3 regions of the Enterobacter chinensis genome follow, and region 2 is predicted to be linked to each of the others. Evidence: predicted binding sites of a transcription regulator. Region 2 holds the regulator's gene; each other region holds the start of a gene.
What was found. Region 2 encodes PurR, which represses purine synthesis genes. Its sites were predicted from a motif close to CANGCAAACGTTTGCNTG; they were not measured.
Positions count from the first base shown of each region.

Region 1: the regulator PurR is predicted to act here: its motif matches at 2,871-2,888, upstream of gcvT (glycine cleavage system aminomethyltransferase GcvT).
Region 3: the regulator PurR is predicted to act here: its motif matches at 3,219-3,236, upstream of cvpA (colicin V production protein).

Region 1 is NZ_JARDVI010000003.1:385,151-391,519, reverse strand. Features, by position in the region: gene gcvP (aminomethyl-transferring glycine dehydrogenase) at 1-1,175, opposite strand, end outside; gene gcvH (glycine cleavage system protein GcvH) at 1,303-1,692, opposite strand; gene gcvT (glycine cleavage system aminomethyltransferase GcvT) at 1,717-2,811, opposite strand; gene ubiI (FAD-dependent 2-octaprenylphenol hydroxylase) at 3,210-4,412, opposite strand; gene ubiH (2-octaprenyl-6-methoxyphenyl hydroxylase) at 4,425-5,603, opposite strand; gene pepP (Xaa-Pro aminopeptidase) at 5,600-6,369, opposite strand, start outside.
Region 2 is NZ_JARDVI010000001.1:243,229-249,597, reverse strand. Features, by position in the region: gene sodB (superoxide dismutase [Fe]) at 1-118, shown strand, start outside; gene PYW49_RS01285 (MFS transporter) at 157-1,323, opposite strand; gene cydH (cytochrome bd-I oxidase subunit CydH) at 1,487-1,576, opposite strand; gene purR (HTH-type transcriptional repressor PurR) at 1,874-2,899, shown strand; gene punR (DNA-binding transcriptional activator PunR) at 2,917-3,828, opposite strand; gene punC (purine nucleoside transporter PunC) at 3,944-5,143, shown strand; gene cfa (cyclopropane fatty acyl phospholipid synthase) at 5,442-6,369, shown strand, end outside.
Region 3 is NZ_JARDVI010000004.1:237,444-243,812, forward strand. Features, by position in the region: gene PYW49_RS13845 (DedA family protein) at 1-39, shown strand, start outside; gene accD (acetyl-CoA carboxylase, carboxyltransferase subunit beta) at 194-1,099, shown strand; gene folC (bifunctional tetrahydrofolate synthase/dihydrofolate synthase) at 1,170-2,438, shown strand; gene dedD (cell division protein DedD) at 2,428-3,126, shown strand; gene cvpA (colicin V production protein) at 3,292-3,780, shown strand; gene purF (amidophosphoribosyltransferase) at 3,814-5,331, shown strand; gene PYW49_RS13875 (UbiX family flavin prenyltransferase) at 5,421-5,990, shown strand; gene argT (lysine/arginine/ornithine ABC transporter substrate-binding protein ArgT) at 6,282-6,369, shown strand, end outside.

The DNA of each region.
Region 1 (6,369 bases), on a different contig from region 2:
CACAGCGTGTCGAAGTAGTGGGCATGGCGCAGCTTAAGGCCTTTCTGCTGCAGGCCGCAGGCCAGAATATCGGCCAGACGGTGAATGCGGCTGGCAATGCGTTTCAGGCCAGCCGGGCCGTGGAACACGGCGTACAGGCTGGCGATGTTTGCCAGCAGCACCTGAGAGGTACAGATGTTGGAGTTCGCTTTCTCGCGGCGGATGTGCTGCTCGCGAGTCTGCATCGCCATGCGCAGCGCGGTGTTACCGGCAGCATCTTTTGAGACGCCGATAATACGGCCAGGCATGGAGCGTTTGAATTCATCTTTTGCGCCGAAGAACGCCGCGTGCGGGCCACCGTAGCCCATCGGCACGCCGAAGCGCTGCGCTGAACCGAATACGATATCCGCGCCCTGTTTGCCCGGCGCCGTTAGCAGGACCAGCGCCATAAAATCGGCGGCGACGCTGACAACCACTTTGCGGGATTTCAGCTCGGCAATCAGCGCGCTGTAGTCGTGAACTTCGCCGGTGGTACCTACCTGCTGAAGCAGCACGCCGAAGACGTCCTGGTGATCCAGCACTTTGTCAGCATCGTCGACAATCACGTCAAAGCCGAAGGTTTCCGCACGGGTGCGCACCACGTCCAGCGTCTGCGGATGTACGTCCGCCGCGACGAAGAAGCGGTTGGCATTTTTCAGCTTGCTGACGCGCTTAGCCATCGCCATGGCTTCAGCGGCGGCGGTCGCTTCATCCAGCAAAGACGCGGAAGCGATATCCATACCGGTCAGATCCAGCGTTACCTGCTGGAAGTTCAGCAGCGCTTCCAGGCGGCCCTGGGAGACTTCTGGCTGATACGGGGTATAGGCGGTATACCAGCTCGGGTTTTCCAGCATGTTGCGCAGGATGACCGGCGGCAACTGCACGTTGGTATAGCCCATGCCAATGTAAGACTTAAAGCGCTTGTTCAGGCTGGCGATAGCCTTCAGCTCCGCCAGCGCGGCGAATTCCGTGGTAGCTTCACCCACCTGAGGCGGCGTGGCAAGCTGGATGTCTTTTGGCACAATCTGGCCGATCAGTGCGTTTAATGAATCCGCGCCAACTGTCTTCAGCATCTCCTGCTGTTGCTGAGCATCCGGCCCAATGTGACGTTCAATGAAGGCGCCACGGTTTTCAAGCTGGCTTAAAGTCTGTGTCATGAGCGATGGTTCCTGAAACGTGCAGTGAATCGTAGTTATCTGTAACGCTGTTGCCCGGTGGCGCTAACGCTTACCGGGCCTACGTTGACCTGTAGGCCGGATAAGCGCAGCGCCATCCGGCACAACGTTATTCGTCTTCCAGTAGTGCTTCGTACGCGGTCGCATCCAGCAGCGCGGCGACCTGAGATTCGTCACTGGCTTTGATCTTGAAGATCCAGCCGCCTTCATAAGGCTCGCTGTTGACCAGCTCCGGGGAGTCGCTCAGCGCGTCGTTGATGGCGACAATTTCACCGCTAACAGGTGCGTAGATATCGGATGCTGCTTTTACGGACTCCGCTACGGCGCAGTCGTCGCCCGCGCTAACGGTCGTGCCCACGTCAGGCAGGTCAACAAACACCATGTCGCCCAGCAGCTCTTGCGCGTGCTCGGTGATCCCTACGGTGTAAGTGCCGTCCGCCTCTTTGCGCAGCCACTCGTGTTCTTTGCTGTATTTCAGTTCTGCTGGCACATTGCTCATTGAAGTTCTCCTGATAAAAAATGATTAGGCGACCGGCTTACCGGCGCGAACAAAAATCGGTTTGGTCACGTTGACCGGCATTTCGCGGTTGCGGATTTGCACCACCGCCGTTTCGCCAATGCCCGCCGGCACGCGTGCCAGTGCAATACTGTAACCCAGCGTCGGAGAGAAGGACCCGCTGGTGATCACGCCTTCACGCGGATTGCCATCAGCATCGGTAAAACGTACAGGCAGTTCACCGCGCAGCACGCCCTTCTCGGTCATCACCAGACCCACCAGTTGTTCAGTGCCCTTCTCGCGCTGCATCTCCAGCGCTTCACGGCCAATAAATTCACGCTCAGCAGGTTCCCACGCGATGGTCCAGCCCATATTGGCCGCCAGCGGTGAGACGCCTTCATCCATCTCCTGACCGTAGAGGTTCATGCCCGCTTCCAGACGCAGCGTATCACGCGCGCCCAGGCCCGCTGGCTTCACGCCCGCTTCCACCAGCGCACGCCAGAAATCAGCAGCTTTTTCGTTTGGCATCGCAATTTCGTAGCCCGCTTCACCGGTGTAGCCGGTGGTGGCGATGAACAGATCCCCCGCCTGTACGCCGAAGAACGGCTTCATGCCTTCGGTGGCTTTACGCTGCTCGTCGTTGAACAGAGACGCGGCTTTCGCCTGCGCGTTTGGCCCCTGCACGGCGATCAGTGACAGATCGTCACGGACGGTGATGTCGATGGCATAAGGTTCGGCGTGTTGGGTGATCCAGGAGAGGTCTTTTTCGCGGGTGGCGGAGTTTACAACGAGGCGGAAGAAATCTTCAGTGAAGTAATAGACGATGAGGTCGTCAATCACGCCGCCGGAGGCATTCAGCATGCCGGTATAGAGCGCTTTACCCGGCGTCTTCAGTTTGGCGACGTCGTTTGCCAGCAGATAGCGTAAAAACTCCCGGGTGCGGCTGCCGCGCAGATCGACAATTGTCATGTGGGACACGTCGAACATACCGGCATCGGTGCGCACCGCGTGGTGCTCATCAATCTGCGAGCCGTAGTGCAGCGGCATCATCCAGCCGTGGAAGTCCACCATGCGGGCGCCGCATAACACGTGTTGTTCGTACAAAGGAGTCTGTTGAGCCATCTTGTCCTCGTTGAAAAAATTCACCGTGAAACCCGGTATCGGCCCCGTTATCAGGCACCGACGCAAACGTTCTCTTTAACCTGAACTTACCACCGAAATCGGCGGTTAACCATAAGGTAAAACGGGTCATCACATTAGCTTATGACCAAAAAACGCTAAAAAGCCTACAGAGTTATTCACTGGAAAAATGCGATTAAACCCGCACAAAATTAACAATGATCTAACAGGATTTAGCACATGGTGATATTTCATGCGGAAAAACGGGCCGAATTTCCGTGACGGGAAAAACACGACATTAGATTATCTAATGCGAAAAAAGCAGTGAAATTAGATTATTTCAAACGAGGGAATTTCCCCGGCGCAGAGGCCGGGAAAATAAAGTGTGACGGGGGTCTAAATTAACGTAGCCAGTCCGGGAGGTCGTTAAGACCCATTGCCTGACGAAGGAGCTGAGGCTTAACACCCGGAAGGGTGTCGGCAAGCTTGAGGCCGATGTCGCGCAGCAGTTTTTTCGCCGGATTGGCGCCGGCAAACAGCTCGCGGAAGCCCTGCATGCCCGCCAGCATCATCGCCGCGCTATGCTTGCGGCTGCGTTCGTAGCGACGCAGATAGAGATGCTGACCGATGTCCTTCCCTTCGCGATGCAGACGACGCAGTTCTTCCACCAGCTCCGCCGCGTCCATAAAGCCAAGGTTAACGCCCTGCCCGGCCAGCGGATGAATGGTATGTGCCGCATCCCCCACCAGCGCCAGACGGTGCGCCGCGAACTGACGCGCATAGCGGCCGGTTAACGGGAATACCTGCCGTTCGCTTTCAAGCGTGCACAAGCCAAGGCGGTTATCAAACGCCACGCACAGCGCCTGGTTAAAGGCGTCCGGTGTAGCCTCCTGCATCAGCCGGGCTTTTTCCGGCACCAGAGACCAGACAATCGAGCACAGGTGAGGATCGGCAAGCGGCAGGAATGCCAGAATACCGTCGTTGTGGAAAATCTGCCGCGCCACGCCCTCGTGCGGCTCTTCGGTACGGATCGTCGCCACCAGAGCATGATGACGGTAATCCCAGTAAGTCAGCGGAATATCGGCCTTGTTGCGCAGCCAGGAGTTCGCGCCATCAGCCCCCACCACCAGACGCGCAGTCAGCATGTCGCCGCTTTGCAGGGTGATAAACGCCTCGTTTTCGCCCCACGCCACCTGCTGGATTTGCGCGGGTGCCATCAGGGTGACATCGCTACAGGACTGCGCTTTTTGCCACAGCGCGTGGTGGATCACCGCGTTTTCGATGATGTGGCCCAGATGGCTATAGCCCATGCTTTCATCATCAAACGCAATATGACCAAAGCTGTCTTTATCCCACACTTCCATGCCGTGATAGCAGCTGGCGCGCTGCGCCACGATATCTGACCAGACGCCAAGGTGCGTCAGCAGCTTTTCGCTGGCCGCATTTATTGCCGAGACGCGGAGTTCCGGCGGTGCATCCTGGGCAACGGGCTGGGGCTGCTTTTGCTCCAGCACCGCTACTCGCAGGCCGCTGCCCTGTAAACCACAGGCCAGCGCCAGTCCTACCATTCCGCCGCCAACGATAGCGACATCAACATTTTGCACGGTGATAACTCCTTAACGCGCGACCCAACCGAGGGTCCGCTGCGCCAGCACGTCACGTGCCGGAATGAATAATTCCATCGCCATCAGCCCGAGGTTGCGGCCCGCAACCAGCGGCGCCCAGCGATTGGCAAACAGATGAACCAGGCCATCGGTGACACCAATCGTCGCCTCTTTATCCGCCTGGCGGCGCTTCTGGTAATGGCTGAGCACCGGGTATGCACCACAGTCTTTTTGCTCGCCCCACGCCTGAGAAAGCGTTTCCGCCAGACTCATCACGTCGCGTAACCCAAGGTTGAACCCCTGACCCGCGATGGGGTGCAGCGTCTGCGCAGCATTACCGACAAGCGCCAGGCGATGGGAGATGGACTGCGAGGATGTGGTCAGCGAGAGCGGGTATACCGTCCGCTTTCCGGCATGGGTAATACGCCCCAGCCGCCAGCCAAAGGCTTTTTGCAGCTCGGTACAAAAACGTTCGTCTGACCAGGCCTTAACCTCTTCAGCCCGATCCTGCGGGTGGCACCAGACCAGGGAGCAACGTCCATCCGACATCGGCAGCATCGCCAGCGGGCCGTGCTGCGTAAAGCGCTCAAACGCACGGCCGTTGTGTTCAGCTGCGGTAGAGACGTTCGCAATGACCGCCACCTGCCCGTAAGGCTGCTGACGCCATTCCACACCACACTGGGTGCCGAGCGTCGAGCGCGAACCGTCCGCAGCAACCAGAAGCTGGCCATCAAGCACGGTGCCGTTTTCCAGCGTCACGCTGACCGACGATTCACTGCGGCTCACGTTGGCCACGCGTGCCGGACAATGCAGCGTGACGCCCGGCGCGTCCTGAAGCAGACGGAACAGGCGTAATCCAACGTCGTGTAGCTCAACGACCTGACCCAGGGCATCAATACGGTAATCCTGCGCGTCCAGCGTGACAAAGCCAGCATGGCCGCGATCGCTGACGTGAACGGTACCGATCGCGGTGGCACGGTCGGCTATCGCCTGCCAGATACCAATGCGCGAAAGCTGCTGACATGTTCCCTGCGCCAGCGCAATGGCGCGGGCATCAAAACCAGGATGGTTAGACGCCTCTGGCGCAACGGCTTCCACCAGATGCACCGGAAGCTGGCCCTGCGTCAAATGCGAAATGGCCAGCGCCAGCGTGGCCCCGGTCATGCCGCCGCCAACGACGATCACGCTCATGCGCGCGCCGCTGCCATCAGCGCCTCGATATCGTCAGCGTTTTTCACGACGCTCGCGGTCAGGTTTTCGTTACCGGTTTCTGTAATAACGATGTCGTCTTCAATACGAATGCCAATCCCGCGGTACTCTTCAGGCACGTCGGCATCCGGGGCGATATACAGACCAGGCTCCACGGTTAACACCATGCCCGGCTCCAGCACGCGCGAGCGGTCGGTGCCATACGCCCCAACGTCATGCACATCCAGTCCCAGCCAGTGGCTCAGGCCGTGCATAAAGTACGGTCGATGCGCATTTTCAGCAATCAGGGTGTCCACATCGCCTTTCAGGATACCGAGCCTGACCAGACCGGTAATCATGATGCGCACCACTTCGCCGGTCACTTCCTGCATGGAGGTCCCGGGGCGATACAACCTGAGCGCCGTTTCAAGCGATTCCAGGACGATGTCGTAAATCGCGCGCTGTGCCGGTGAGAATTTACCGTTCACGGGGAAGGTACGGGTGATGTCCCCCGCGTAGCCCTGATACTCGCAACCGGCATCAATGAGTACCAGATCTCCGTCGCGCAGCGCACTTTCATTTTCGGTGTAGTGCAGAATGCAGCCGTTTTCTCCACCGCCGACAATGGTGTTGTAGGAGGGATAACGCGCACCGTGGCGGTTAAATTCGTGGAGGATTTCGCCTTCCAGCAGGTATTCGAACATACCGGGGCGGCACTTCTCCATGGCGCGAGTGTGCGCCAGGGCACTGATTTCGCCCGCACGACGCA
Region 2 (6,369 bases):
CGTGGACGTTTGGGAACACGCTTACTACATTGATTACCGTAACGCGCGCCCGAACTACCTGGAGCACTTCTGGGCGCTGGTTAACTGGGACTTTGTGGCGAAAAACTTCGCCGCGTAAGAGACACGCAGAAGGGTTCGCCCTTCTGCGTTTTTGGTTTATTCAGCAGCGCAGGCTGCTTCTGGCTGTTTACGACCCGACATCATCACCAGCAGCAGGCCGAGCGTGGCAATGATTGCCCCCATCACCGGCACAAAGCTGTACCCCAGTCCCCCTGAAATCACGGCCCCACCGGCCGCGGCACCGAGCGCATTACCCAGGTTGAAGGCACCAATATTGACCGAAGAAGAGAGGCCAGGCGCCTCATGCGCGACGCGCATTACGCGCATCTGCAGCGGCGGAACCACAGCAAAGGTAGCGGCACCCCATACGACCATCGCAACGGCGGCCCCATACTCATTACGTGCCAGCCATGGAATGGCGATCATGATGACAATCAGCAGAGTTAAGAAACCCTTCAGCGTCCCGCTCACGGAACGGTCGGCAAATTTCCCACCGAGATAGTTGCCAATCGAGAAGCCCACGCCAATCAGCACCAGCATTGCGGTGACAAAAAGAGGCGTCGCGTGGGTGATGTCATGCAATACCGGCGAAATATAGGTGTAAAGGGTGAACATCGCCCCAGCCCCCAGCACGGTGGTGAGCAGCGCGGAGAGCACCTGTGGGCGCATCAGCACCGACAGTTCCCGGCGCACGTCAGGACGTTCCCCCGCGCTGCCTTTCGGCAAGGAGAAGAACAGTGCCACCATCGCGAGCACGCCCAGCCCGGCCGTCGCCAGGAAGGACATACGCCAGCCAATCACTTCTCCCAGCCAGGTTGCCGCCGGCACCCCGCCAATGTTGGCAATCGTCAGGCCCATAAACATAGTCGCCACGGCGCTCGCCTGCTTGTGCTTTGGTACCACGCTTGCCGCCACAACCGACCCCAGCCCAAAGAACGCGCCGTGGTTAAGGCTTGTCAGAATGCGTGACAGCATCAGTGTGGTGTAGTCCGGCGAAATGGCGGAAAGCACGTTGCCCAGGGTGAAAATCGCCATCAGGAAAATCAGCGCATTGCGACGCGCGCGGTGCGAAAGCAGAAGCGTCATCAGCGGCGCCCCTACCATTACGCCAATAGCGTAGGCGCTGATTAACATGCCTGCAGCAGGGATCGAAACGTCCACACCCCGGGCAATAACAGGCAGTAACCCCATCGGGGAGAATTCAGTGGTGCCAATCCCAAAAGCGCCAATCGCCAGGGCCAGCAGGGGAAAATTGATTTTCATGCGTCAACTCCGGATGCCGTGTCATGTGGTGACACAGAACAAAGAAGCAGAAAGCATGACATCAATCACAAAAAATGAGAAGTTAACAAAATGGCAAAAGATTTTTGCATGAGAAGTAACAATCGGGGCGATCGGGAGGGAGAACGCTCTCCCTCCGCGTAAATCAGTGCAGCGCAGCCGTCAGACCAGCAGCGACAATCAGAGCCAGCACAATAATGGTGGTGAACAGCGAAAACTTCAGATCGGAACTCATCAATTTTTCTCCTTTTAATCCCCCCACGAAAAGTGAGCCTGCTCATTTTTGCACAGTTTACGTCAAAAATCTTCCTGGATTTAAACTGATAACCACTTTACCTCTTCCCCTTTTCATCAAGATAGGACAAAATTCCACGCTAAATTTATTAGCGTACCGGCCATTGACCCCCTCCTGACGTCCCGTGTCGTTTTCCCGGCGTGCCGCAACTCAACATTGCGAAATAAGGGTGAGAGAAGGCAAACGTTTACCTTCAAGTTTTTCAGGAGCTTAGGATATGGTCTGGAGTGACATTTAATGGCAACAATTAAAGACGTAGCAAAACGCGCAAACGTTTCCACTACAACCGTATCACATGTTATTAACAAAACCCGCTTCGTAGCGGAAGAGACGCGCAATGCCGTCTGGGCAGCGATCAAAGAGCTGCACTATTCGCCAAGTGCCGTTGCGCGTAGCCTGAAGGTTAATCACACCAAGTCCATTGGATTGCTGGCAACCAGCAGTGAAGCGGCCTATTTTGCCGAAATCATTGAAGCGGTAGAGAAAAACTGCTTCCAGAAAGGCTATACCCTGATTCTGGGCAACGCGTGGAACAGCATTGAAAAACAGCGCGCCTACCTGTCGATGATGGCGCAAAAGCGCGTTGATGGTCTGCTGGTGATGTGTTCCGAGTATCCGGAATCCGTGCTGTCGATGCTGGAAGAGTATCGCCATATTCCGATGGTGGTGATGGACTGGGGCGAAGCGCGCGCGGACTTCACCGATTCCGTCATCGATAACGCCTTTGAAGGCGGCTATATGGCCGGTCGTTACCTGATCGAACGCGGTCACCGCGAGATTGGCGTGATCCCGGGTCCGCTGGAGCGCAACACCGGCGCGGGCCGTCTGGCCGGTTTCATGAAAGCGATGGAAGAAGCGCTGATCAACGTGCCGGAAAACTGGATCGTGCAGGGTGACTTTGAGCCGGAATCGGGCTACCGCGCAATGCAGCAGATCGTCTCCCAGCAGCACCGTCCGACCGCCGTTTTCTGCGGAGGTGACATCATGGCCATGGGCGCGCTCTGCGCAGCCGATGAACTGGGTCTGCGCGTACCGCAGGATATTTCCGTGATCGGGTATGACAACGTGCGTAACGCGCGTTACTTCACGCCAGCGTTGACCACCATTCACCAGCCGAAAGATTCGCTGGGCGAAACGGCCTTCAATATGCTGATGGACAGGATCGTCAACAAACGTGAAGAGTCGCAGTCCATTGAAGTTCACCCGCGCCTTATCGAACGCCGTTCCGTAGCGGATGGTCCGTTCCGCGACTACCGTCGTTAATCGCTCTACGGGGCCAGCTACGCTGGCTCCCGTAACCATTCCCGGTTAAGCGTTTCGCTGTCTCCCAGATAATCCAGAAGCCACGCCATGGCGGGCGAGACGTCACTTTGCTGCCAGGTGAGGCAGCAGGCCGCATCCGGGAATGGATTCTCCAACGTCAGTTCAACCCATTCTCCGGTATCGATTCTGGGGCGCGCAAAATGAACGGGCACCATCGCGACGCACAGTCCGGCACTGAGGCACGTTGCCGACGATTCCCAGTCAGGTGCCACCACCCTCCGCTGGTTATCCAGCAGCCAGGTGATACGCTTGGGCAATGAACGCGAGGTATCCTCCAGCACCAGAGACGGCCAGTTGCGTAATGTATCGTCGCTCAACGGCCCTTCCATCGCCGCCAATGGATGATCGCTTGCCACCACGCACTTCCAGCTCAGCATGCCCATATCTCGGAAGGCGTACCGCCCCCCGACCGGGATCGCCTGCGTGGCGCCAATCGCCATCTCTGCCCTGCCGTCCGCCAGCGCATCCCAGACGCCGTTGAACACCTCCTGCGAGACCCGCAGCTCGACATCAGAGAAATGACGATAGAAATCGACGAGCATTTGCCGGGTGCGATCCGGCTTAACGATGTTATCCACCGCGATGGAAAGATGTCCTCGCCAGCCGTTAGCGATCTGCTGACACTGTTCACGGGTGATCTGCATTTTTTTGATAACAGAACGCCCTTCCTTTAAAAACCACGCGCCTGCGGGCGTTAATTCCACATCACGATGTCGCCGTTCAAACAGCGGAACCGCCAGCCATTCCTCAAGCTGACGCACGGTGTAGCTGATAGCCGAAGGGACGCGGTGCAACTCCTGCGCCGCACCGCTAAAGCTGCCGTTACGCGCGACAGCATCGACTACTTCAAGAGAATAATCTGACCACATTTTCTGCCTGCAAAATTTTTGAATGCACCCGCCAAATATTAGCGTTTCACAAGCGGCTTTGCACTCCCTACACTCAGCGCCAACGTACACCTGCCTCCTTAAGGAGAATAAAATAATGCAACCCAGGAAAGGTTTTTTAGTCTGGCTCGGCGGCTTAAGCGTGCTGGGCTTTTTGGCCACCGATATGTACCTGCCGGCTTTCGCCGCTATGCAGGAAGATTTGCAAACGCCTGCCGCGGCCATCAGCGCCAGCCTGAGTTTGTTCCTAGCCGGTTTTGCTTTCGCACAGCTGCTCTGGGGACCACTCTCGGATCGCTTTGGTCGTAAACCAGTATTACTGCTGGGTCTGGCCATTTTTGCCGTTGGCTGCCTGGGGATGTTATGGGTACGCGACGCCACCTGGCTGCTGGTGCTGCGCTTTATTCAGGCTGTGGGCGTCTGTGCCGCGGCCGTGACCTGGCAGGCGCTGGTCACCGACTACTACCCGGCTAACCGCACAAACCGTATTTTCGCCACCATAATGCCGCTCGTGGGTCTCTCACCTGCCCTTGCTCCGCTGCTGGGTAGCTGGATCCTCGCACATTTTGACTGGCAGGCCATTTTTGCCACGCTGTTTGCCATCACGCTGGTACTGATGCTGCCCGCGTTTGCCCTCAAACCCGCGCATAAAAAAGAGGCGGATGCTGACGCAAACCCGATTACCTTCACCTCCCTGCTGAGCACCAAAGCGTATCGCGGCAATGTCCTGATCTATGCCGCCTGCTCGGCGAGCTTCTTCGCGTGGCTCACCGGCTCGCCATTCATTCTGCACGATATGGGATACAGCCCGGCGGCCATCGGTCTAAGCTATGTTCCGCAAACCATCGCGTTCCTGGTGGGTGGGTACGGCTGTCGCGCGGCACTGCAAAAATGGGAAGGTCAGCAGATGCTGCCATGGCTGTTGGTGCTCTATGCGTTAAGCGTCATCGGGACCTGGGCCGTTGGCTTTATTCCGGGCGCCGGTCTGGCTGAAATTTTGATTCCATTCTGCGTAATGGCCGTCGCGAACGGGGCGATTTACCCGATTGTGGTGGCACAGGCACTCCGTCCATTCCCGCAGGCGACTGGCCGCGCCGCCGCGCTGCAAAACACCCTGCAGCTGGGATTGTGCTTCCTGGCAAGCCTGGTGGTCTCCGCGCTGATTGCCACGCCGCTCCTGACCACCACCAGCGTGATGCTGGTAACCGTTGCGCTGGCGGTGATGGGCTATCGTATGCAGGCCTCCGCGCAGCGTGAGCAGGATAACCGCGCTCAGGTTGAAACGTCACATGCATAATCGCGCCAGAAATCATGTTAATTTTCAGTGATTAGGTTGCTAAGAATTTTCTATTGAATCACCAAATTTTGAGGCCTATACTAAATTTGGTTCGATTAAATACGATAAATATTAAGTGTTAACGGGAGCCGGAGTGCTCCCGTTTTACCATGGAAGGCATTTCGGCAAGGGTTATCTCCCTTCCTCTGTTCTACGTCGGATACTAGCCTCGCGGTATTTACCGTGAGATTTCTCACAAACCAAAAAAAGCGTCTACGCTGTTTTAAGGTTCTGATCACAGTAGGGTGATGGAGAAGCTATGAGTTCATCGTGTATAGAAGAAGTCAGCGTTCCGGACGATAACTGGTCCCGGATCGTCAGTGAACTGTTGGGTCGCGCAGGCATCACTATCAACGGATCTTCGCCATCCGATCCCCAGGTCAAACATCCCGACTTTTTTAAACGCGTGTTGCGGGAGGGATCGTTAGGACTGGGAGAAAGCTATATGGACGGCTGGTGGGAATGCGAACGGCTGGATATCTTTTTCGCCAGCGTTTTGCGTGCCGGTCTGGAAAATCAACTCCCCCGCAATCTGAAAGACACCCTGCGTGTCGCCTCTGCCCGACTGTTTAATCTGCAAAGTAAAAAACGCGCATGGATCGTCGGCAAAGAACACTACGATCTTGGCAACGACCTGTTCAACCGTATGCTGGACCCTTTCATGCAGTACTCCTGCGCCTACTGGAAAGACGCATCGACGCTTGAAGAGGCTCAGCAGGCTAAGCTGCGTCTGATTAGCGAGAAACTGCAATTACAGCCCGGTATGCGTGTGCTGGATATTGGCTGCGGCTGGGGTGGGCTGGCGTATTTTATGGCGAAGCACTACGGCGTCAGCGTCGTCGGCGTCACGATTTCAGCGGAACAGCAAAAAATGGCGCGAGAGCGCTGCCAGGGTCTCGATGTAGATATCCGGCTGCAGGATTACCGCGACCTTAACGAACAGTTTGATCGTATCGTTTCCGTGGGCATGTTTGAGCACGTGGGGCCGAAAAACTACGACACTTACTTTGAGGTGGTGGACCGTAATTTAAAACCGGACGGTATCTTCCTGCTGCATACCATCGGCTCTAAGCGGACCGACAATAACGTTGACCCGTGGATCAACAAATACATCTTTCCGAATGGCTGTTTACCGTCCGTTCGCCAGATTGCCAACGCCAGTGAATCCCATTTCGTTATGGAAGACT
Region 3 (6,369 bases), on a different contig from region 2:
ATTCGTCACAAACGTGCGGCGGCAAAACAAGCGAAGTAAAGGCACGCTGGCGGTTCGACCACTTTTTTATCCAAAGTTTCGGGCTGTTATGTTTTAATGTGCAACATTCATGGTCTGTTGGAGGCAAAAATGGCATTATTCGCCTCTTATAGCAAAACTGGCATACGACCAGGTTCAGGCAGAAAGGTTATCAATGAGCTGGATTGAACGAATTAAAAGCAACATTACCCCAACGCGCAAAGCGAGCATTCCTGAAGGGGTATGGACGAAGTGTGATAGCTGCGGCCAGGTTCTGTATCGCGCAGAGCTGGAGCGCAACCTTGAGGTGTGTCCGAAGTGTGACCACCATATGCGTATGTCGGCGCGCAACCGCCTGCATAGCCTGCTGGACGAAGGTTCTCTGGTAGAACTGGGCAGCGAGCTTGAGCCAAAAGACGTGCTGAAGTTCCGCGACTCCAAAAAATACAAAGATCGTCTGGCCTCTGCACAGAAAGAGACCGGCGAGAAAGATGCGCTGATCGTCATGAAAGGCACCCTGCATGAGATGCCGGTTGTTGCCGCTGCGTTTGAGTTCGCCTTTATGGGCGGCTCAATGGGCTCCGTGGTCGGTGCGCGCTTTGTGCGTGCCGTTGAGCAGGCGCTGGAAGACAACTGCCCGCTGATCTGCTTCTCTGCCTCCGGCGGAGCACGTATGCAGGAAGCGTTGATGTCTCTGATGCAGATGGCGAAAACCTCTGCAGCGCTGGCGAAAATGCAGGAGCGCGGTCTGCCGTATATCTCCGTGCTGACTGACCCAACCATGGGCGGCGTCTCCGCAAGCTTCGCGATGCTGGGCGATCTGAACATCGCTGAGCCAAAAGCGCTGATCGGCTTTGCGGGTCCTCGTGTTATCGAGCAGACCGTTCGTGAAAAACTGCCGCCTGGCTTCCAGCGCAGTGAGTTCCTCATCGAAAAAGGCGCCATCGACATGATCGTCCGCCGTCCGGAAATGCGCCTGAAGCTGGCGAGTGTCCTGGCGAAGCTGATGAATCTGCCAGCGCCGAACCCGGATGAACCGCGCGAAGGCGTGGTGGTACCGGATCAGGAACCCGAGGCCTGATAACTGAAAAGGGCAGGGCCGGATGGCGCTGCCCTTTTGCTTTCTAATCTGTTAATGACAACCGGGCATTATGGAAAATAAAAGCATTCCCCAAGCCACGTCGCCCCTGGCCGCGTGGCTTTCTTATCTGGAAAACCTGCACAGTAAAACCATCGATATGGGGCTTGAGCGCGTAAGCCAGGTCGCCGCGCGTCTTGATGTGCTCAAACCGGCACCTTTCGTGTTCACCGTTGCGGGTACCAACGGCAAAGGCACCACCTGCCGTACGCTGGAATCCGTGCTGATGGCTGCGGGTTACAGGGTAGGCGTTTACAGCTCTCCACATCTGGTACGCTACACCGAGCGGGTGCGCGTGCAGAACAGCGAACTGCCGGAGTCGGCGCATACGGCGTCGTTCGCGGAAATTGAAGCCGCGCGCGGTGAGATCTCATTAACCTATTTCGAATACGGCACCCTGTCGGCACTGTGGCTGTTCAGGCAGGCGCAGCTGGATGTAGTGATTCTGGAAGTTGGCCTCGGCGGACGACTTGATGCAACCAACATGGTGGATGCGGACGTGGCGGTGGTTACCAGCATCGCGCTGGACCATACCGACTGGCTGGGGCCGGATCGTGAAAGCATTGGCCGCGAGAAGGCCGGTATTTTCCGGGCCAATAAGCCCGCCGTGGTCGGCGAGCCAGATATGCCACACACTATTGCTGACGTGGCAAACGAGAAGGGCGCGCATCTGCTGCGCCGCGGCGTTGACTGGCAGTATGAAGTGCATGACAACGGCTGGTGTTTTAGCGATGCACAGGGCGTGCTCGATAATCTGCCATTGCCGCAGGTTCCACAGCCTAACGCGGCAACCGCCCTGGCGGCACTTCGTGCGAGCGGGCTTGTGGTCAGCGAGCATGCGATCCGCGACGGCATTCAGAACGCAATTCTGCCCGGGCGTTTCCAGATTGTTAGCGAGTCACCGCGTTTGATTCTGGATGTGGCGCACAACCCCCATGCGGCGGCGTATCTCGCGGGACGTCTCAAATCGTTACCAAAAACCGGGCGCGTGCTGGCGGTTATCGGTATGCTTCATGATAAAGATATCGGCGGGACGCTGGCCTGCATGGAGAGTGTGGTCGATAGCTGGTATTGTGCCCCTCTGGAGGGACCGCGCGGCGCGACGGCTGAGCAGTTGATGGAACATCTCGGCAAAGGCGCAATCTATAGTAGCGTGGCTCAGGCCTGGCATGCCGCGATGGCGGATGCTAAACCAGAAGATACCGTGCTGGTGTGTGGTTCATTCCACACGGTGGCACATGTCATGGAAGTGATGGACGCGGGGAGAACCGGTGGCGAGTAAGTTTCAGAACCGTTTAACAGGAACCATTGTGCTGGTCGCGCTCGGGGTGATTATTCTCCCGGGGTTGCTCGACGGGCAGAAAAAGCATTATCAGGATGAGTTTGCCGCTATTCCGCTGGTCCCTAAACCGGGTGACCGCGATGAGCCGGATATGCTGCCAGCGGCGACGCAGGCGCTTCCTGCTCAGCCACCGGAAGGGGCGGCGGAAGAGGTTCGTGCCGGCGATGCCGCAGCACCGTCGCTCGATCCGTCTCGCCTGGCGGCAACGAGCAACAGCGACATCGATCCTGTGCCGGTAGAGCAGCCTAAACCTGTAGAAAAACCAAAGCCGGTCGACAAACCGCAGCCGAAACCGCAGCGTGACAAAACGGCAGACCAGCTTGCCGCTGCGTCAGAGACGCCTCCGCCAGCGAAACCGACTCAGCAAGACGCCGCTGCCCCAACGGGTAAAGCCTATGTTGTGCAACTGGGCGCGCTGAAAAATGCGGATAAAGTCAATGAGGTGGTGGGCAAACTGCGCAGTGCGGGATATCGTGTTTACACTTCACCTGGCACGCCGGTGCAGGGTAAAATTACCCGTATTCTCGTGGGGCCAGAAGCGTCTAAAGAAAAGCTGAAAGGTTCGCTCGGCGAGCTGAAGCAGATCTCCGGCCTGAGCGGTGTAGTGATGAGCTACAGCGCGAACTAAGTACGACCTGCTCCTTAAAGAGAGAGGCGATAAGCCACGGCGTTGAACATTTTTTCAGCGCCTTTTTTATTTACGCGGGGGAAGGAAATCCCTACGCAAACGTTTTCTTTTTCTGTTAGAATTCGCCCCGAACTGGATGACAGGGCGTTAAATCGTGGGACACATATGGTCTGGATTGATTACGCCATCATTGCGGTGATTGGTTTTTCCTGTCTGGTTAGCCTGATCCGTGGCTTTGTTCGTGAAGCGTTATCGCTGGTGACTTGGGGTTGTGCTTTCTTTGTCGCCAGTCATTACTACACTTACCTGTCTGTCTGGTTCACGGGCTTTGAAGATGAACTGGTCCGAAATGGAATCGCCATCGCGGTGCTGTTTATCGCGACGCTGATTGTTGGCGCTATCGTGAATTACGTGATAGGCCAGCTGGTCGAGAAAACCGGTCTGTCAGGAACGGACAGGGTGCTTGGGATCTGTTTCGGGGCATTACGAGGCGTGCTGATTGTGGCCGCGATCCTGTTCTTCCTGGATACCTTCACCGGGTTCTCCAAAAGCGAAGACTGGCAGAAATCGCAGCTCATTCCAGAGTTCAGCTTCATCATCAGATGGTTCTTTGACTATCTGCAAAGCTCGTCGAGTTTTTTGCCCAGGGCATAAACCCTGAGATGTGGCTTAACGAGGAAAAGACGAATGTGCGGTATTGTCGGTATCGCCGGTTTCATGCCGGTAAACCAGTCGATTTATGACGCGTTATCGGTGCTTCAGCACCGTGGGCAGGATGCTGCGGGTATCATCACCATTGATGCAAACAACTGCTTCCGTTTACGCAAGGCGAATGGCCTGGTAAACGATGTGTTTGAAGCCCGCCATATGCAGCGTCTGCAAGGTAATATGGGTATCGGTCACGTTCGTTATCCTACTGCTGGCAGTTCCAGCGCTTCTGAGGCACAGCCTTTCTACGTCAACTCACCGTACGGTATCACTCTTGCTCATAACGGCAACCTGACCAACGCGCATGAGCTGCGTAAAAAGCTGTTCGAAGAGAAACGTCGCCACATTAACACCACCTCTGATTCTGAAATCCTGCTCAATGTGTTCGCCAGCGAGCTGGATAACTTCCGTCACTACCCGCTGGAAGCAGACAACGTCTTTGCTGCTGTCGCTGCAACAAACCGCCAGATCCGCGGTGCGTACGCCTGCGTGGCGATGATCATCGGTCACGGCATGGTGGCCTTCCGCGATCCAAACGGCATTCGTCCGCTGGTGCTCGGCAAGCGCGACCTCGGTGATGGTCGTACCGAATATATGGTTGCATCTGAAAGCGTGGCGCTGGATACCCTGGGCTTTGAGTTCCTGCGTGACGTTGCGCCGGGCGAAGCGGTCTACATTACCGAGAAAGGCCAGCTGTTTACCCGCCAGTGTGCTGATAACCCGGTCAGCAACCCGTGCCTGTTTGAATACGTTTACTTTGCCCGCCCGGACTCCTTCATCGACAAGATTTCCGTCTACAGCGCGCGCGTGAACATGGGCACCAAGCTGGGCGAGAAGATTGCCCGCGAGTGGGACGATCTCGACATCGACGTCGTCATTCCTATCCCGGAAACCTCTTGCGATATCGCGCTGGAAATCGCCCGTATTCTGGATAAGCCATACCGCCAGGGCTTCGTGAAGAACCGCTACGTTGGCCGTACCTTTATCATGCCTGGACAGCAGCTGCGTCGTAAGTCCGTGCGCCGTAAACTGAACGCCAACCGCGCCGAGTTCCGCGACAAGAACGTTCTGCTGGTGGATGACTCCATCGTTCGCGGTACCACCTCTGAGCAGATTATCGAGATGGCGCGCGAAGCGGGTGCGAAGAAAGTCTACCTGGCTTCTGCGGCACCAGAGATTCGCTTCCCGAACGTGTACGGTATTGATATGCCAACCGCTAACGAGCTGATCGCTCACGGTCGCGAAGTGGATGAAATTCGCCAGATCATCGGTGCCGACGGCCTGATTTTCCAGGATCTGAACGATCTCATCGACGCGGTGCGCGCCGAGAACCCGGATATTCAGCAGTTTGAATGCTCCGTGTTTAACGGTATTTACGTGACCAAAGACGTTGACCAGCAGTACCTCGACTATCTGGATTCGCTGCGCAACGACGATGCGAAAGCCGTCCAGCTGCAGAACGATCTCGAAAGCTTAGAGATGCACAACGAAGGTTGATCTCTCTGCAAGTGAGGGCGCTCGCCCTCACTTGCAACTCCCCGCAAAATCCTGCACAGTCTGCCCTGAAATCAGTAAGGGCGAAAATCATGAAACGACTCATTGTTGGGCTCAGCGGCGCCAGTGGCGCGATTTACGGCGTACGTCTGTTACAGGTTCTGCGTAACGTGGCGGAAGTCGAGACCCATCTGGTGATGAGCCAGGCGGCGCGACAGACCCTCTCTCTGGAAACCGATCTCTCCCTGCGCGATGTTCAGGCCCTGGCGGATGTCGTTCACGACGCCCGTGATATCGCCGCCAGCATCTCCTCAGGCTCGTTTAAAACGGCCGGCATGGTTATCCTGCCCTGTTCAATTAAAACGCTCTCCGGCATTGTGAACAGCTATACCGATACCCTGGTAACCCGCGCGGCGGATGTGGTGCTGAAGGAGCGTCGTCCTCTGGTGCTCTGCGTGCGGGAAACGCCGTTGCACCTGGGCCACCTGCGCTTAATGACCCAGGCCGCCGAGCTCGGCGCGGTCATCATGCCGCCGGTACCGGCGTTTTATCATCGCCCAGTCACGCTGGATGACGTGATTAATCAGACCGTTAACCGCGTGCTGGATCAGTTTGACATTGACCTGCCTGAAGATCTCTTCACCCGCTGGCAGGGGGCCTGATTCTGTGCACAAACAGAGTGCATGAAAAGAGACGTTGCCCTGTTTCAGGGCAATTATGCAACGGCGATCATATCCTCGACATTTAATTCGTTTTTTCCCTTTTTCTCTTTCCGGTTCGTTCGGCAGACCTGCTATCTTTCACCATTAAGGCAATATCGCAACGTTTTATTAACATATTTAACGTCGAAGTTTTGACCAGACGGCAATGTGGCATAAGACCTGCAAGATGAAGCCTGCAACACAACACACAACACAATACATAATAAAATCACGGTATTTGAGGGTAAATGTATGAAGAAGACGGTTCTGGCTCTGTCTTTGCTCGTGGGGTTAAGTGCGGCAGCAGGTAGCTACGCAGCGCTTCCACAGACGGTTCGTA